2 regions of the Pseudoduganella lutea genome follow, and region 1 is predicted to be linked to the other one. Evidence: predicted binding sites of a transcription regulator. Region 1 holds the regulator's gene; the other holds the start of a gene.
The links. Region 1 encodes FliA, which starts transcription of late flagellar genes. Its sites were predicted from a motif close to CTAAAGTTTNNNNNNNNNNNGCCGNTA; they were not measured.
Positions count from the first base shown of each region.

Region 2: EWM63_RS15370 (flagellin N-terminal helical domain-containing protein) is a predicted target of FliA. The motif match lies at 4,987-5,013, and genes of this name have one in related genera.

Region 1 covers NZ_CP035913.1:4,474,859-4,483,149, forward strand. The annotation lists gene flhB (flagellar biosynthesis protein FlhB) at 104-1,249, shown strand; gene flhA (flagellar biosynthesis protein FlhA) at 1,274-3,436, shown strand; gene flhF (flagellar biosynthesis GTPase FlhF) at 3,695-5,122, shown strand; gene EWM63_RS18990 (MinD/ParA family ATP-binding protein) at 5,115-5,939, shown strand; gene EWM63_RS18995 (RNA polymerase sigma factor FliA) at 5,956-6,687, shown strand; gene EWM63_RS19000 (flagellar motor protein) at 6,669-7,415, shown strand; gene motD (flagellar motor protein MotD) at 7,427-8,203, shown strand.
Region 2 covers NZ_CP035913.1:3,630,299-3,638,589, reverse strand. The annotation lists gene EWM63_RS15380 (TonB-dependent receptor) at 1-2,719, shown strand, start outside; gene EWM63_RS15375 (dienelactone hydrolase family protein) at 2,924-4,102, shown strand; gene EWM63_RS15370 (flagellin N-terminal helical domain-containing protein) at 4,129-4,938, opposite strand; gene EWM63_RS15365 (tetratricopeptide repeat protein) at 5,085-6,665, opposite strand; gene EWM63_RS15360 (EAL domain-containing response regulator) at 6,672-8,291, opposite strand, start outside.

The sequences.
Region 1 (8,291 bases):
CCTTAAATCCCCCGTTGTTCGTTCCATCGACGCACCGCGCCATGCCCGACAATGCATGCTCAGGAGAATCAATACAGTCGAGCACAGGTAGCCGGAGCACCCGATGGCAGAAGATAGCGAAGCCGAGAAGACAGAACCAGCGTCAGAACAGCGCCTGCGAAAGGCGCGTGAGGAAGGCGACGTTCCCCGTTCGCGCGAGGTCGCGACGTTTACCGTGCTCATGGCCGCGGGTGCCGGCCTGTACATCTTTGGTACGACGATGGCGCGCCAGTTGTCGGCCACGCTGGCCTCCGGCCTGTCGCTCACGCGCGAACAGGCGTTCGACATGGACGTGCTGGGCCACCGCATGCTGGCGGACGTGGTGCAGGTGCTGATCACGTTCCTGCCGCTGGGCCTGGCCGTGATGCTGGTGGCGATCGCCTCGCCCGTGCTCGTGGGCGGCTGGCTGTTCACCGCCAACGGCTTCATGCCCAAGTTCGGCAAGCTCAATCCCATGAAGGGCCTCGCCAACATGGTGTCGAAGAACGCGCTGGTGGAGCTCGTGAAGGCGATCATCAAGACGATCATCGTGGGCGCTGTCGCCTACATGGTGGTGATGCGCTACAAGGACGCGATCTTCGGCCTGCCTGCCGAGCCGGCGAACGAGGGCTATGCCCACATGCTCGACATGCTGGCGATGAGCTTCCTGATCCTCGTGGGTTCGCTGGGTTTCATCGCCATGATCGACGCGCCGTACCAGATGTGGCATTACGCGAACAAGATGAAGATGACGCGCCAGGAGATGATCCAGGAATCGAAGGAATCGGACGGCAACCCGCAGATCAAGGGCAAGATCCGCCAGATGCAGCGCGAGATGGCGCGGCGGCGGATGATGCAGGACGTGCCGACCGCCGACGTGGTGGTCACCAACCCGACCCATTACGCGGTGGCGCTGAAATATGCCGATGGCTCGAAGGGCGCGCCGAAGGTGGTGGCCAAGGGCACGGACGCGGTGGCCGCGAAGATCCGCGAGCTGGCCAAGGAAAACAAGGTGGCGATCCTGGAAGCGCCGGCACTGGCCCGCGCGCTGCACAAGCACACCGACATCGGCGACGAGATCCCGCAGCGGCTGTATGCGGCCGTGGCCGAGGTGCTGGCCTACGTGTACCAGCTGCGTGCCTACCGCCCGGGCGGCCACTACCCGGATCGCCCCACGAAGCTCGACGTGCCGCCGGACATGGATCCGAACACGGCAACGCCGAAACCGTAACCGCATTACCCGAGGAAGAACCCGATGCAAGCGCTCAAGATGCCCGCGTGGACCAATACCATCACCGGTGGCAAGCCGCAGACCCTGGCCGCCCCGGTCCTGATCATCATGCTGCTGGCGATGATGATCCTGCCGCTGCCGGCGTTCATCCTCGACCTGTTCTTCAGCTTCAATATCGCCATTTCCGTCATCGTGCTGCTGACCGCCCTGTACACGGTCAAGCCGCTCGATTTCATGGCGTTCCCGATCGTGCTGCTGCTGACGACGATGCTGCGCCTGGCGCTGAACGTGGCGTCCACCCGTATCGTGCTGACCGAAGGGCACACGGGGCCGGATGCGGCCGGCAAGGTGGTCGAGGCGTTCGGCCACTTCCTGATCGGCGGTAACTACACGGTGGGTATCGTGGTGTTCATCATCCTTACCATCATCAACTTCGTCGTGGTCACGAAAGGCGCGGGCCGGATCGCCGAGGTGGGCGCGCGCTTCGCACTGGATGCACTGCCGGGCAAGCAGATGGCGATCGACGCCGACCTGAACGCCGGCCTGATCGGCGAGGCCGATGCCAAGCAGCGGCGCGCCGAAGTGTCGATGGAAGCGGAATTCTATGGCGCGATGGACGGTGCGTCGAAATACGTGCGCGGCGATGCGGTGGCCGGCATCCTGGTCACGGTCATCAACATCGTCGGCGGCCTGCTGGTCGGCCTGATTATGCACGACATGGCCTTCGGCGACGCCGTGCGCACCTACACGCTGCTGGCCATCGGTGACGGCCTGGTGGCGCAGATTCCGTCGCTGATCATCTCGCTGGCGGCGGGTGCCGTCGTGTCGCGCGTGGCATCGGAAAAGGATATCGGCTCGCAGCTGGTCGGCCAGCTGTTCGCCAAGCCGCAGGTCATGTACATCACCGCCGCGATCATCGGCGGCCTGGGCCTGATTCCCGGCATGCCGAACCTCGTGTTCCTGCTGCTGGGTGGCGCGCTGGCCGGCGGCGGCTACCTGCTGGCCAAGCGTGACGAGGCCGCGGGAGAAAGCGGTACCGCGCCCCGGCCAGCCAGCCCGGGTGGCGGTGCCGGCGCTGGCGGCGCGGGTGCGGGGGCGGGCGGCCCGGCCGCGGGCGGGCAGGGCGGCGCGGCAGCCGAGAACGAGGAGGCCACGTGGAGCGACGTGCTGGCCGTCGACACGCTGGGCCTGGAAGTGGGCTACCGCCTGATCCCGCTGGTGGACAAGGCGCAGAGCGGCGAGCTGCTCAAGCGCATCAAGGGCATCCGCAAGAAGTTCGCCCAGGAAGTGGGTTTCCTGGCGCCGCCGGTGCACATCCGCGACAACCTCGAATTGAAGCCTTCCGCCTACCGCATCACGCTCAAGGGCGTGGAAGTGGGCACGGGCGAAGCGTTCAATGGCCAGTACCTGGCGATCAATCCGGGCATGGCGAGCGGCACGCTGCCTGGCCTGGCCACCACCGATCCCGCGTTCGGCCTGCCGGCGGTGTGGATCGACGCCAGCCTGCGCGACCAGGCGCAGGGCATGGGCTACACGGTGGTCGATGCCGGCACCGTCGTCGCGACGCACCTGAACCACCTGATCACGTCGCATGCGGCGGAACTGCTGGGTCGCGGCGAGGTGCAGGCGCTGCTCGACCACCTGGGCAAGGAAGCGCCCAAGCTCACCGAAGACCTGGTGCCGAAGACGATTTCGCTGTCGGCGCTGCAGAAAGTGCTGCAGAACCTGCTGGCCGAGGGCGTGCACATCCGCGACATGCGCACCATCATCGAGGCGCTGGCCGAACATACCGTGCACACGCAGGATCCGAACGAGCTGACATCGCTGGTGCGCATCGCGCTGGGCCGGGCGATCGTCCAGCAACTGTTCCCGGGCAATGGCGAACTGTCCGTGATGACGCTCGATAACCGCCTCGAACGGCTGCTGATGCAGGCGCTGGCGCAGGGCGGCGCCGATGGCGCGGGCATCGAGCCGGGCCTGGCCGACACGATCGCCCAGCAAGCGGCGCAAGCGTCGGCCCAGCAGGAGGCATTGGGCGTCAACCCGGTGCTGCTGGTGCCGGGCCCGCTGCGGCCGCTGCTGTCGCGCTTCCTGCGCCGCGCGCTGCCGCAGCTGAAAGTGCTGTCGCATGCGGAAATTCCGGAATCGAAGACGATCCGCGTAACCGCTCTGGTCGGCAATACCTGACATCGTGACTACTGTCCAGCCCGTGTCCACCATGGGGTCAACCCCGAAATCGGACACGAGCTCAGCCTGAGCACGCTCAGCCAAGGCCGAGTTCGTGTCCACAAATGGGGTTGACCCCATGGTGGACACGGGCCCGGCCTTAGCGCGATTCTTGAAATACCCCCCTTTTCCCCGCCTGTTCAAATGATGCTTACTCTGCGGCATCGTCAATAATTTCACCATCGAGAAAATCTCTGTGCATGGCGAACAGGAGCAGCAATGAACGTCAAGAAATTTACCGCGCCCACGTCGCGTGAGGCGCTGCGGAAGGTGCGCGAGGCGCTGGGGCCGGATGCGGTGATCCTGTCGAATCGCCCGATGGATGGCGTGGTGGAGATCCTGGCATTGGCCAATGACGATGCCGCTTCGCTGGCCAGTCCCGTCGACGATGCGCCGCCCGGCGCGCCCCACCTGGACCTGGACGACGGCCATGCGGCGCATATGGCACGCCCGCAGGCGCCGCCGATGCAGCGCCCCATGGCACCGCCGGCGCGCCCGGCCGCGCCCGAGCCGATGATGGCCGCCCGCCCGGCGATGGCCGCGGCACCGGTGCCGCGCGCGCCGTTCGCGCAGGCGATGCAGTCCGCGCCGCAAGCGATGCAGCCGATGCCATCGGCGCAGCCCGCGGTGGACATGGCCGGTATCACGGCGCTGGTGGCCGAGGCGGTGAATTCCGCCAAGGCCAACGCGGCCGCCGAGATGCACGGCATGATGAGCGAGCTGCGCGCCATGCGCGGCATGATGGAAACCCAGCTGGCCGAACTGTCGTGGGGCAATACGCAGCAGCGCGAGCCGCACAAGGCGGCCGTGCTGCGCGAATTGCTGGCGGCGGGCTTTTCCACGACGCTGGCGCGCCGCCTGCTCGACAAGCTGCCGGCCGGCCGCGGTGCCGACGAAGCGTCGCGCTGGATCCGCACCGTGCTGGCGCGTAATGTGGGAGCGATGGCCAATGAGGATGCGCTGATCGAGCGCGGCGGGGTGTTCGCACTGGTGGGCCCCACCGGCGTCGGCAAGACCACCAGCACGGCCAAGCTGGCGGCCCGCTGCGTGATGCGCCATGGCCCGGAAAAGCTGGCGCTCATCACCACCGATGCCTATCGTATCGGCGCGCACGAACAACTGCGCATTTACGGCAAGATCCTTGGCGTGATGGTACATTCCGTCAAGGATGAGGCCGACTTGCGGATCGCACTGAAAGAGCTGCGCAACAAGCACACGGTGCTGATCGACACGGTCGGCGTCAGCCAGCGCGACCAGATGGTCACCGAGCAGGTGGCAATGCTGCAGGGCACCGATGTCGACGTCAAACGGCTGCTGTGCCTGAACGCCACGTCCACGCAGGAAACGCTGACCGAAGTCGTGCGCGCCTACCAGGGCAGCGGCCTGGCCGGCGGCATCATCACGAAGCTGGACGAGGCGGCGTCGCTGGGCAATGTGCTCGACGTCGTCATCCGCCAGAAGCTGCAACTGTTCTATGTGTCGAATGGCCAGCGCGTGCCGGAAGACCTGCACCTGGCCCAGCCGGCCGAGCTCGTGGAGCGGGCATTCCGGCTGAAGAAGGATGTGTCCGAATATACCGATGGCGAGCTGCCGATGCTGATGGCGGCCGCCGGCAACGATGGACTGCGCGAGGTACACCTTGGCTAACTTCAATTTCGATCAGGCGGAAGGACTGCGGCGGATGCTGGCGGGGCCGCCGCGGCCCCGCATCGTCACGTTCCTGTCCGCCACGCCGCAGGACGACAAGGGCGCCATGCTCGTCAACCTGGGGGCCTCGCTGGCGCGTGCCGGCAACGACGTGGTGCTGGTCGATGCGTGCGCCAGCGCGCATGGCGTGGCCTCGCGCCTGGGCATCGACAACGGGGCCAGCCTGTTGAACGTGGCGCGCCAGGAATGCGCGCTGAACGAAGTCATCCATGAAGTGCCGCAGGGCTTCAACGTGGTGTCGATGACGCGCGGCGAACCCCGCAACGGCCCCCCGGAAGCACGCCGCCTGGCCAAGGCGTTCGACGTGCTGGCCGCGCAGGCCGGCATCGTCCTCGTCGATGGCGAGTTCGACGGCGAGGCATTCCCGGTGCCGGTCATGGCCAGCTCGGAAATCGTGGTGCAGGTATCGAACAGCGCCACGTCGATCACGAATGCCTACATGATGATCAAGCGCCTTAACCACGAGCTGGGCCGGCGCCCGTTCGGCATCGTCGTCACCGGTGCGTCCGAACGGGAGGCGCGGGTCGTTTACGATAATATGGCACAGGCGGCAAGCCGTTACCTAGCCGTGAATCTCGTGTCGATGGGCTCGGTGCCGGCCGATGAATACCTGCACCGCGCGGCGCGCCTGGGTCGCGCCGTGGTGGACGCGTTTCCGCTGGCGGGTGCCTCGGTCGCGTTTCGTCAACTGGCGGGGCGGTTCGCGCTGGCCGCGCCGTCGCATTTTGCGGGGAGCGGCCACCCTATGCAGCACTGAACAAGAATAGAAATATATGTACACGGTCAAAGGGAAGGTGAACAAGGATTCGCTGCTGACGGAGCACATGCCCCTCGTGAAGCGCCTTGCCCACCACATGAAGGCAAAATTGCCGCCCAGCGTGGAAGTGGATGACCTGGTACAGGCGGGCATGATCGGCCTGCTCGACGCGATCAACCGCTACGAAGAAACGCACGGTGCCCAGTTTGAAACCTATGCGGTGATGCGCATCCGCGGGGCCATGCTCGACGAATTGCGCAGCAGCGACTGGATGCCCCGCACGCTGCGGCAGGACATGCGCAAGATCGAAAACGCCATGGCCGTGCTGCAGCAAAAGCTGGGCCGTCCGCCCGCCGAATCCGAAGTGGCCCAATCGCTCAAGCTCTCGCTCGAGGCTTACCAGGAAATGCTGGGCGAGGGCGGCGGTCACCAGCTGCTGTACTACGAGGATTTCAAGAACGAGGACGGCAGCGACAGCTTCCTCGAGCGCTATGCGCAGGACGACGAAGCCGATCCGTTGCGCTCGCTGATGGACACCGGGTTCCGCCAGGCCGTCATCAACGCGATCGATGCCTTGCCGCCGCGTGAAAAGCTGCTGATGGGCCTGTATTACGAAGAAGAACTGAACCTGAAGGAAATCGGCGCCGTCATGGGCGTCTCCGAATCACGCGTGTCGCAGCTGCATACCCAGGCGGTATCCCGGCTGCGCGCCACGTTGCGAGAGCAGGCATGGACTGGTCCAGCGTAGCGGGTCTGCTGCTGGCGCTGGCCGGCCTGGTGGTGGGCATGGCACTGGAGGGCGGCAATCCGTCGTCGCTGGTCCAGCCCGCCGCGTTTGCGATCGTGGTCGTCGGCACGTTCGGCGCCGTGCTGCTGCAGACCCGGCCCGCCACGCTGCGGCGCGGCGTCCTCATGCTGCGTTGGGTATTCCGCCCCCCGAAGGACAGCCGCATCCTGCTCGCGCGCGACATCCAGGCCTGGAACCAGACCATCCGCCGCGAAGGCCCGCTGGCGCTGGAACGCCACATGGCCGGTGCGCGCAATGTCTTCCTGGCCAAGGGCTTGCGCATGGTGATCGACGGCATCAACCCCGACAAGCTGCGCCAGCTGCTCGACACGGAGATCACGGCGTTTGAAACGGCGGAGCGGCAGGCCGTGCGCATCTGGGAATCGGCCGCCGGCTACTCGCCCACGATCGGTATCCTGGGCGCCGTGCTGGGCCTCATCCACGTGATGGAAAACCTCACCGACCCCTCCCGGCTCGGGCCCGGCATCGCCGTGGCCTTCGTTTCCACGATCTATGGCGTGGGGCTGGCGAACCTGTTCTTCTACCCGGTCGCCAACAAGCTCAAGAACATCGTCATCGCCCAGGTGCACCAGCAGGAAATCGCCGCCGCCGTCTTCCACGACATCGCCAGCGGCGATTTCTCCCGCATCATGGACGAGCGCATCGCCACGCTGATGCAGGATTATTAGGACACACCGCGATGAGCTTCCAGTACCGCCGCGCGCGCCGCCCGTTCGACGAGGAACCGGAAAACCACGAACGCTGGCTGATCTCGTATTCCGATTTCATCACGCTGCTGTTTGCGTTCTTCGTGGTGATGTATGCGATCTCGTCGGTCAACATCGGCAAGTACCGGATCTTTTCCGATGCGCTGGGCGATGCATTGGGCGGGCAGGGCGCCAACGTCAAACCCAATACCGAAGTGCTGAACCAGCCGATCCCGAATCCGAACCTGAAGAAGCGCCAGGAAATGATGCGCCAGGAGCGCGCCTCGATGACCAAGCTCGCGCAGGACCTGCAATCGACGATGGCCCCGCTGGTAAAGGAGGGCAAGGTACGCGTCACGCAGAACAGCCGCGGCGTGTCCGTCGAAATCAATGCCAGCGTGCTGTTCGACCCGGCCGAAGCGCAGCTCACGAACGAATCGCGCGAGGCGCTGACCGCCGTGGCGTCGCTGCTGAAGAACGACCCGCACGCGGTGCAGGTCGAAGGGCATACCGACGACCAGCCGGTGCGCAACATCTATCCGTCGAACTGGGAGTTGTCGTCGATGCGCGCCGCTACTGTGGTCCGGCTGTTCATCGAATCCGGCGTCGCCCCCGAGCGGCTGACTGCCGTCGGCCATGCCTCGAACCACCCGGTGGCGCCGAACGACGACCCGGTCGGCCGCGCCCGCAACCGGCGCGTGGCGGTCACGATCCTGTCGGCGGTGCCGGATCCGGAAATGGAAATCCCGACCGGCCCCACGCCGCAATAGGAATCGTTGGCAGTGGAGAACCGGTGTCTGACACCTTTTCTGGAAGATTCACCCAGAAAAGGTGTCAGACACCGGTGTTCGCGCGCCA
Region 2 (8,291 bases), 840 kb from region 1:
GTCATCCTTCCCGTTGCATCCCATCGCTACCGCCTGCGCGGTGTTGCTGTCGGTACTGGGCGCCCCGGCAATGGCCCAGAGCACGGCCGATGCGCCGAATCCTGCCGCCAGCACCACGAGTACGGCGCAAGGCGGCATCGCCCAGGTGACGGTATCCGGCATCCGCCGTGGCATCGAAGACGCCATCTCCGTGAAGAAGGACGCCACGTCGATCGTGGAATCGATTTCCGCCGAAGACATCGGCAAGCTGCCCGACACGAGCATCGCGGAATCCATCGCGCGGCTGCCCGGCCTGGCCGCCCAACGCGTGGCCGGGCGGGCACAAGTGATCAGCGTGCGCGGGTTGTCGCCCGACTTCGCCACCACGCTGCTGAACGGCCGCGAGCAGGTGAGCACGGGCGACAACCGCAGCGTGGAATTCGACCAGTACCCCTCCGAGCTGCTGAGCGCGGTCACCGTGCACAAGACACCGGATGCGGGCCTCGTGGGCCAGGGCCTGTCCGGCACCATCGACATGCAGACCGTGCGGCCCCTGTCGTTCCCCGGGCGCACCATCTCGTTCAACGTGCGGGGCGAGAAGAACTCGCTGGGCAAGATCGCCAATGCCAAGGACCACGGCCACCGCGTGAGCGCCAGCTACATCGACCAGTTCGCCAACCGCACCATCGGCATGGCACTGGGCGTGGCGAACATGGAATCGCCGATCCTGGACAATGAAACCGGCACCTACGAACCGTTCGACCAGACCCGCATTTCCGGCGTGCCGGCCGGAACCTATGTGACGGCCGGGGTGAAGGCACTGGCGAAGAGCGGCCGGCTGACCCGCACCGGCGTGATCGGCGTGCTGGAATATCGCCCGAGCCGCATGTGGACCAGTACCCTCGATGTCTTCGCGTCGAACTTCAAGCAGGTCGACACGAACAACCAGTTCGAAGTCAACCTGGGCGGCTACAACGGCAGCAACAACCCGCTCGGCTTCAACTACAGCTCGACCAATATCGTCGACGGCACGCTGATCGGCGGTACCGCCACGGGCGCGTATCCGCTGGTGCGCGGCCAGCACAACCACCGTGAAGACCAGATCCGCACCGCCGGCTGGGCGAACCGGTTCAATTTCGGCGACTGGTCGCTGGTCGTGGATGCCAACTATTCGCAGGCCAAGCGCGACGAGACCTACCTGGAGAACAACCTGCAATTGCAGACCGCCAGCGGTGGCGCATTCAACGACCCGCTAATGACGGTTGGCTGGCAGACCGGCCACTTCGCACACCTGTCCGGCCAGCTCGACTACAGCAATCCGGCCACCCTGCATACGGGCAATTCGATCTATGGCTATGGCAAGACCTACTCGCCGCACTTGAAAGACAGGCTGGCGAGCCTGAAGGTGGCGGCAAACCTGCCGGCGCCGGCGGCCATCGAAAACTACCTCGCCGGCTTCGACGTCGGCGTCAACCACAGCGACCGCACCAAGACCAAGCGCCAGCCCGAAGGCCAGCTGTTCGCGAAAGGCACGCCGACGATTTCCAGCGACCTGCTGTATGCACCGGTCGACCTGGGATTTGCCGGCGCCGGCATCGTGCCATCCTGGAACGTGCCGGCGGTGATCGCCAGGTACTTCGACCCGATCAACTACAGCCTGGCAAACAATGCCGGCACGATCAGCCGCGCGTGGGACGTCACGGAAAAAATCACGACAGCCTTCGCCCGCGCCAATATCGACAGCGAGATCGGCGGCTATTCTGTGCGCGGCAATATCGGCGCGCAGATCATCCGCACCGACCAGTCGTCGGAATCGCTGTACGCCGATGCGGCTGGCGTGGCCCACCCGATCGAGAGTGGCAAGAAGTACACCGACGTGCTGCCGAGCATGAACCTGGCCATCGGCCTGGACGACAGCCAGACCTTGCGCTTCTCGCTGGCGAAGCAGATCGCCCGCCCCCGCGTGGACCAGCTCAACGCGGGCTTCAATTTCAGCGTTGCCAGCGGTACCCGGTTGCCGAACGGCAGCGGCGGCAACAGCAAGCTCGATCCATGGCGCGCCAAGGCATTCGACGTTTCATATGAAAAGTACTTTGGCAAGAAGGGCTACATCGCGTTGGCCGGTTTCTACAAGAAGCTGGACACGTATATCTACACCTTCTCGGAAACACGCGACTTCTCGCAATTCACGCCCGGCACGAATGCGATTTCCAACTTCGGGCAATACACCACGTCGTACAACGGCGATGGCGGCATCCTGAAGGGTGCCGAACTGACGGTATCGGTTCCGCTGGAGCTGCTGGCACCGGCGCTGGAGGGCTTTGGCGCGCTGGCCAGCACCTCGTACACGGAAAGCGGCATCGACATCAAGGAAGTCAATTCCGCGATCGGCAAGATCCAGCTGCCGGGCCTGTCCCGCAATGTCTCGAACATCACGCTCTACTATGAAAAGGCGGGCTTCTCGACGCGTGTCAGCGGCCGCCGCCGCTCCGACTACGTGGGCGAGATCGGCAACTTCGCCGGCGACCGCCAGCTGCGCTTCGTGCACGATGCGCCAACGGTCGATGCGCAGGTGGGCTACACGTTCGATGACGGCCGCTACAAGGGCCTGGGCGTGCTGCTGCAGGTGAACAACCTGAACAATGCCGCGTATGAGACCTATGCGAACCGCAAGGATCGCCAGCTGGAATATGCCAAATATGGCCGCACCGTGCTGTTCGGTGTGAACTACAAGTTCTGACCTTGTTTCCAAGGACGCCGGCGGAATAGTGCCGGTTTTGGCCCTGCAGGCTCATGGTCTGCAGGGTCTTTTTGCATCGGCGCCAGAAACGGTACGGATGGATATCCGGCCTCCATGCCGCGCCATTCAATCAGCGTCTTGCACCATCGCGAAGGAATCCATCACCCGATACATGGCAAAATCGGGGCACAACATGGAGACCGCATGACCAATCGCCGCCGCACCGCCCCTTTCGCCCCCTTTGCCGCCCTGGCTGCCGCCCTGCTGTTCCCGCTGACCGCCCACTCGCAGGATTACGAAGCCCCTGGCACTGAACACAACATGCCGATCTTCGCGCCCGCGCTGAAGGCGAAGATGACCTATCCGATGGCCTGGTCGCCGGAAGTAAAAGACTTGAAGGCGTGGCGTGAGAAGGGCCGCGCCAAGGTGTGGGAAGCCACGCTGCAGCAGCCCGACAACACGCCGTTCAAGGCGGAGGTGATCGCCGAGGAAGACCGCGGCAGCTATGTGGCGCGGCAGGTGGTGTTCAACCTGACCGGCATGAGCCGCGTGCGCGCGCTGCTGCTGGTGCCCAAGTCTCCCGGCAAGCATCCGGCCACGCTGATGCTGCACGACCATGGCGGCAAATTCGACATCGGCAAGGAAAAGATGATCGAGCCTTTTGGTATGGACAATGCGGCCGACGCGGCGAAGCACGCTTCGGCGAAGGCCTGGGCCGACAAGCATTTTTCCGGCCGCTGGCCCGGCGATGCGCTGGCCGCGCGCGGCTATGTCGTGCTGTGCGCGGATGCCGTGGGCTGGGGCGACCGTGGCCCGCTGACGGGTGAACAGCAGCAGGCGCTGGCCTCGAACTTCTTCAACCTGGGCAGCTCGATGGCCGGCAATATGGCGCTCGAGGATGCGCGCGCGGCGCAGTTCCTTGCATCGCTGCCGGAAGTGGACACGAAACGGGTGGCGGCGCTGGGCTTCTCGATGGGCGCCTTCCGCGCCTGGCAGGTGGGTGCGCTGTCCGATTCGGTCACGGCCGTCATCGCATCGAACTGGATGGCCACGACGGAAGGGCTGATGGTCCCGGGCAGCAACCAGCTGCGCGGCTCGTCGTCGTTCCAGATGATGCACCCCGGCTTACTGCGCTACCTCGATCATCCGGACGTGGCCAGCCTGGCCGCGCCGAAGCCCACGCTGTTCTTCGCGGGTGAAACGGACAAGCTGTTCCCCGTCGCCTCGGTGCGGGCGGCCTACGCGAAGATGGCGAAGGTATGGCAGGCCCATGGCGCCGCAGACCGGTTCGAGGCGATCGTGCGGCCGGGTGGCCACGAATTTCCAAAGGAAGCGCAGGATTATGCGTATGACTGGCTGGACCGGCAGTTCGGCAAGCCCTAGGCCTGGCCCGTTTCACGCTTTCCTCTTCAGCGCAGCAGCTGCAGGATCATCTTCGGCATCGAGTTCGCCTGGGCCAGCATCGCGAAGCCGGCCTGCTGCAGGATCTGGGCGCGCGTCAGCTTCGAGGCCTCGGCGGCGTAATCGGTATCCATGATGCGCGAGCGGGCGGCGGCCAGGTTTTCGGACGCCATCATCGCGTTGCCGTACGCGTAGGTGAAGCGGTTCTGCATGGCGCCCAGGCTGGCGCGCTGCGTGTTGAGGAATTCGAGTTTTTTATCGAGGAACTTCAGGGCTTCGGTGGCGCCGGCATGGCTGCTCATGTCGATGTCGGCATCCTCGCGGGTGGCCATGGCCCCGATCGCGAAGTCGATCGTGTCGCCCGCGCGGTCGCTGGCCTGCACCGCCCCGGAAAACGAGCCATCCAGCAGTGCGATGCCATTGAAACGCGTGTCGGCCACGATGCGCCGGTTTTCCAGGATCAGCGCGTTGACCTCGATCTGGATCGCCTGGCGGTCGCTGGCGTTGTTGGTGTCGTTAGCCGCCTGCACGGCCAGTTCGCGGATGCGCTGGTAATTGTTGCCGAGCTCGCCAACCGCCCCCTCGGCGGTCTGTGCCACCGAGATACCGTCGTTGAGGTTGCGGCCTGCCTGGCTGAGCCCGCGCAGTGATGCCGACATGCGGTCGGCGATGGCCAGGCCGGCCGAATCGTCCTTTGCCGAATTGATCCGCAGCCCGCTGGACAGGCGCTGCAGCGCCGTGTTCATGTCGGCCGTCGAGCGCGCGAGCGCCCGCTGGACGAACAGCGAATCCACGTTGGTGTTCAAGATCATTGCCATGCCGGCATTCTTTATTCATGAGAAAGGGAAATTTCCTCTACTCATCAATTACGGCATGGAAATGGAAAACTTCATCACCAATTGTCACGGAGCATCACATTTATTGCCGGGCTCGTGTCACGGTGCCTGGCATGCACACAGGCAGTTCATGGCCAAGTTTCTGTCCCCGAACCTGGCGCCAAAGATACGAGCTCGGTAGCCGGGGAGTTTGACGCGTGCAGACGCAAGGTGGCTTCGCGGGCATAGCGTGCGGCGCCGGGTTCGCCATTGCGTTCGGCGAGCTCGAACCATTGCAGCGCCTGGGCCATGTCGGCGCCGGTGCCCTGGCCGGAAAAGTACATCAGGCCCACGTTCAACTGGGCGCGCGCATGGCCCTGCAAGGCGGCCTGGCGATACCAGCCGAAAGCAAGCGTGAAGTCGCGCGGCACGCCCTGGCCATTGTCGTGGCGCAGCGCCAGTGCGAACTGGGCCTGCACGTGGCCCTGCTCGGCGGCCTTGCCATACCAGTCGCCGGCCCGCAGCACGTCCGGCGCGGGGCCGTCGTCGCGGTCGTGCAGCAGGGCCAGGTGGTACTGGGCGGCCGCGTATTCCTGTTCGGCCGCGCGGCTGTACCAGTGCATCGCCTCGGCCAGGTCCCGCGGCACATCCTGTCCCGTCTCATGGCGCAGGCCAAGGTCGAACTGGGCACGCACGTGGCCCTGGTGGGCGGCCTTGCGGTACCAGTCGATCGCCGCGCCGGCGTCGCGCGGCATGCCGCCGCCATTGTCGTAGAGCTGGCCGAGGTGGTACTGCGCCGCCGGGAATCCCTGCTCCGCCGCCTTGCGGTACCAGTGCGCAGCCTCGGCCAGGTCGCGCGACACGCCCTGCCCGGCCTCGTAGCGCTGGCCCAGGTTGTCCTGCGCGGCGGCATGGCCCAGCGCCGCGGCACGCCGGTACCAGTCCAATGCCTGCCGTTCGTCGCGCGGCACACCCAGGCCGCTGTCGTGGAGGAGGGCCAGGTTGAACTGTGCACTGACATGGTCCTGCTCCGCCGCCGCGCGGTACCAGCGCACAGCCGCGCCGCTGTCCTGTGGAACGCCGTCGCCTTTCTCATGGCGCAGCGCGAGGTTGAACTGTGCCGGCGCGTGGCCCTGTTCGGCCGCCTTGCGGTACCAGGCGACCGCTTCCCGCACGTCGCGCGCCACGCCCTGCCCGCTCTCGTAGCGCTGGCCCAGGTTGAACTGCGCGCGGGCATGGCCCTGGCCGGCGGCCTTGCGGTACCAGGCGATCGCCTGGGCATGATCCTGCGGCACGCCCTTGCCCGTGTCGTACATCATGCCCAGGTTGTTCTGCGCGCCGGCATCGCCCTGCTCGGCCGCCTTGCCGAACCAGTGGCGCGCCTCGTCGGCATTCATGGCCACGCCGTGGCCCTTGGCATACAGCCACCCCAGGTTGTATTGCGCGGGCGGGTAGCCCTGTTCTGCCGCGAGCCGGTACCAGTGCGCGGCTTCCGCCAGGTCGGTCCCGATGCCCTGGCCTTTCTGGTACATCACGCCCAGGTTGTATTGGGCTTGCGCGAGCCCGCCGTTGGCGGCTTGCCGGTACCAGGCCAGCGCCATCTCGAAGCTTTGCGGCACGCCATCGCCGTTGAAGTACCGGAAGCCCAGCGCGTGCTGCGCATGCGTCGCACCGTTCTCGGCCAGCGCGCGGATGCGCGCCACGTCGGCATGCGGTTCCCGGTCGGCCATCCGCGGTCAGGCCCGGAAGGCGAGTGGCAGTGCGTCGTCGTACGCCAGGCGCTGCTGCGCCGCGAGCACGTCGAGGAACGAATCCAGCGACACCGGCCGGTAATACAGGTAGCCCTGCATCGTGGCGCAGCCGTTGGCCTGCAGGTAGCGCGCCTGCACGTCGGTTTCCACGCCTTCGGCCACCAGGTGCAGGCCGAGGCCGCGCGCGATCGAAATGATCGCCAGGATCACCGGGTAATGCCCTGCCTCGTCGTGGATCTCCTTGACGAAGCTCTGGTCGATCTTGATCGTGTGGATCGGGAACCGGTGCAGGTAGGCGAGCGACGAGTAGCCGGTGCCGAAATCGTCGATCGCCACCGACACGCCCAGCTGGCACAGCTTGTTGAGCTGCTCGATCGCGTACTGCGGATTGCGGATGCAGATGTTCTCGGTGATTTCCACTTCGATCTGCGCCGGCGAGATGCCATAGCGCGTCAGCGCGCCGCGCATCTTTTCAAAGAAGTCGCCGCGGTCCAGGTATTGCGGCGACAGGTTCAGCGACAGCCGCAGCGCGTCGCCGCCGGCCATGTTCCATGCCAGCAGGTCGCGGCACAGCGCGTCCAGCATCCAGTCCGACAGCGGCAGCATCAGGCCGTTTTCTTCCGCGAACGGCAGGAACTCGCCGGCCGACAGCAGGCCGCGCTCGGGGTGGTTCCACCGCATCAGCCCTTCGGCGCCGACGATGCGGCCGGTGGTCACGTCCACCTGCGGCTGGTAATACATCTCCAGCTCGCCGTTCTCGAGCGCACGGCGCAGCGCCCGCTCCAGCGCGATCTTCTGGCGCGACATGTCCAGCATCGACGGGTCATAGAAACTGTGGCCGTTCTTGCCCAGCGCCTTCACCTGGTACATCGCGATATCGGCATGGCGCAGCAGCTCGTCGATCGTTTCGCCATCGTTCGGATAGATCGCGATGCCGATGGACGCCGAGATATGCACCACGTGGCCATCGAGGTCGAACGGCTTTTGCAGCGCATCGAGGAATTTTTCCGCGACCGCCTTGGCGTCGGTGCGGTCGCGCAGCTCGGGCAGCACGATCGTGAATTCGTCGCCGCCCTGGCGCGCCAGCGTGTCGCCGCGGCGCAGGCAGCCTTTCAGCCGCTTCGCGGCCTGCTGCAGCAGCTCGTCGCCCTTCACGTGGCCCAGCGTGTCGTTGACCAGCTTGAAGCGGTCCAGGTCGATGAACATCACGGCCAGTTCCGTCAGCTTGCGCCTGGCCTGGATCACGGCCAGGCCGAGGCGGTCCTTGAACAGCATGCGGTTCGGCAGGTCGGTAAGGATGTCGTGGTAGGCCTGGTACGAGATCATTTCCTCGGCGCGCTTGCGGTCCGTGATGTCGCGCGCCACGCCATAGGTGCCGAAGAACTCGCGCCCGTGGCGGATGCCGGCGCCGCCATCGGGTACATGCATGCCGATCGCATTCAGCGAGATCGTCATCAGGGTGTTGTTGAACGTGCGCTCGCCGTTGGCGGCGCCGTGCGCCGTATTGCACTTCAGGCGCAACTCCACGTTGCGCGACGCGCGCTCGTCCACGCGGCGCTCGTTGAACACGTAGCGGGCGCGGTCGAGGTCTTCATCATGCACCAC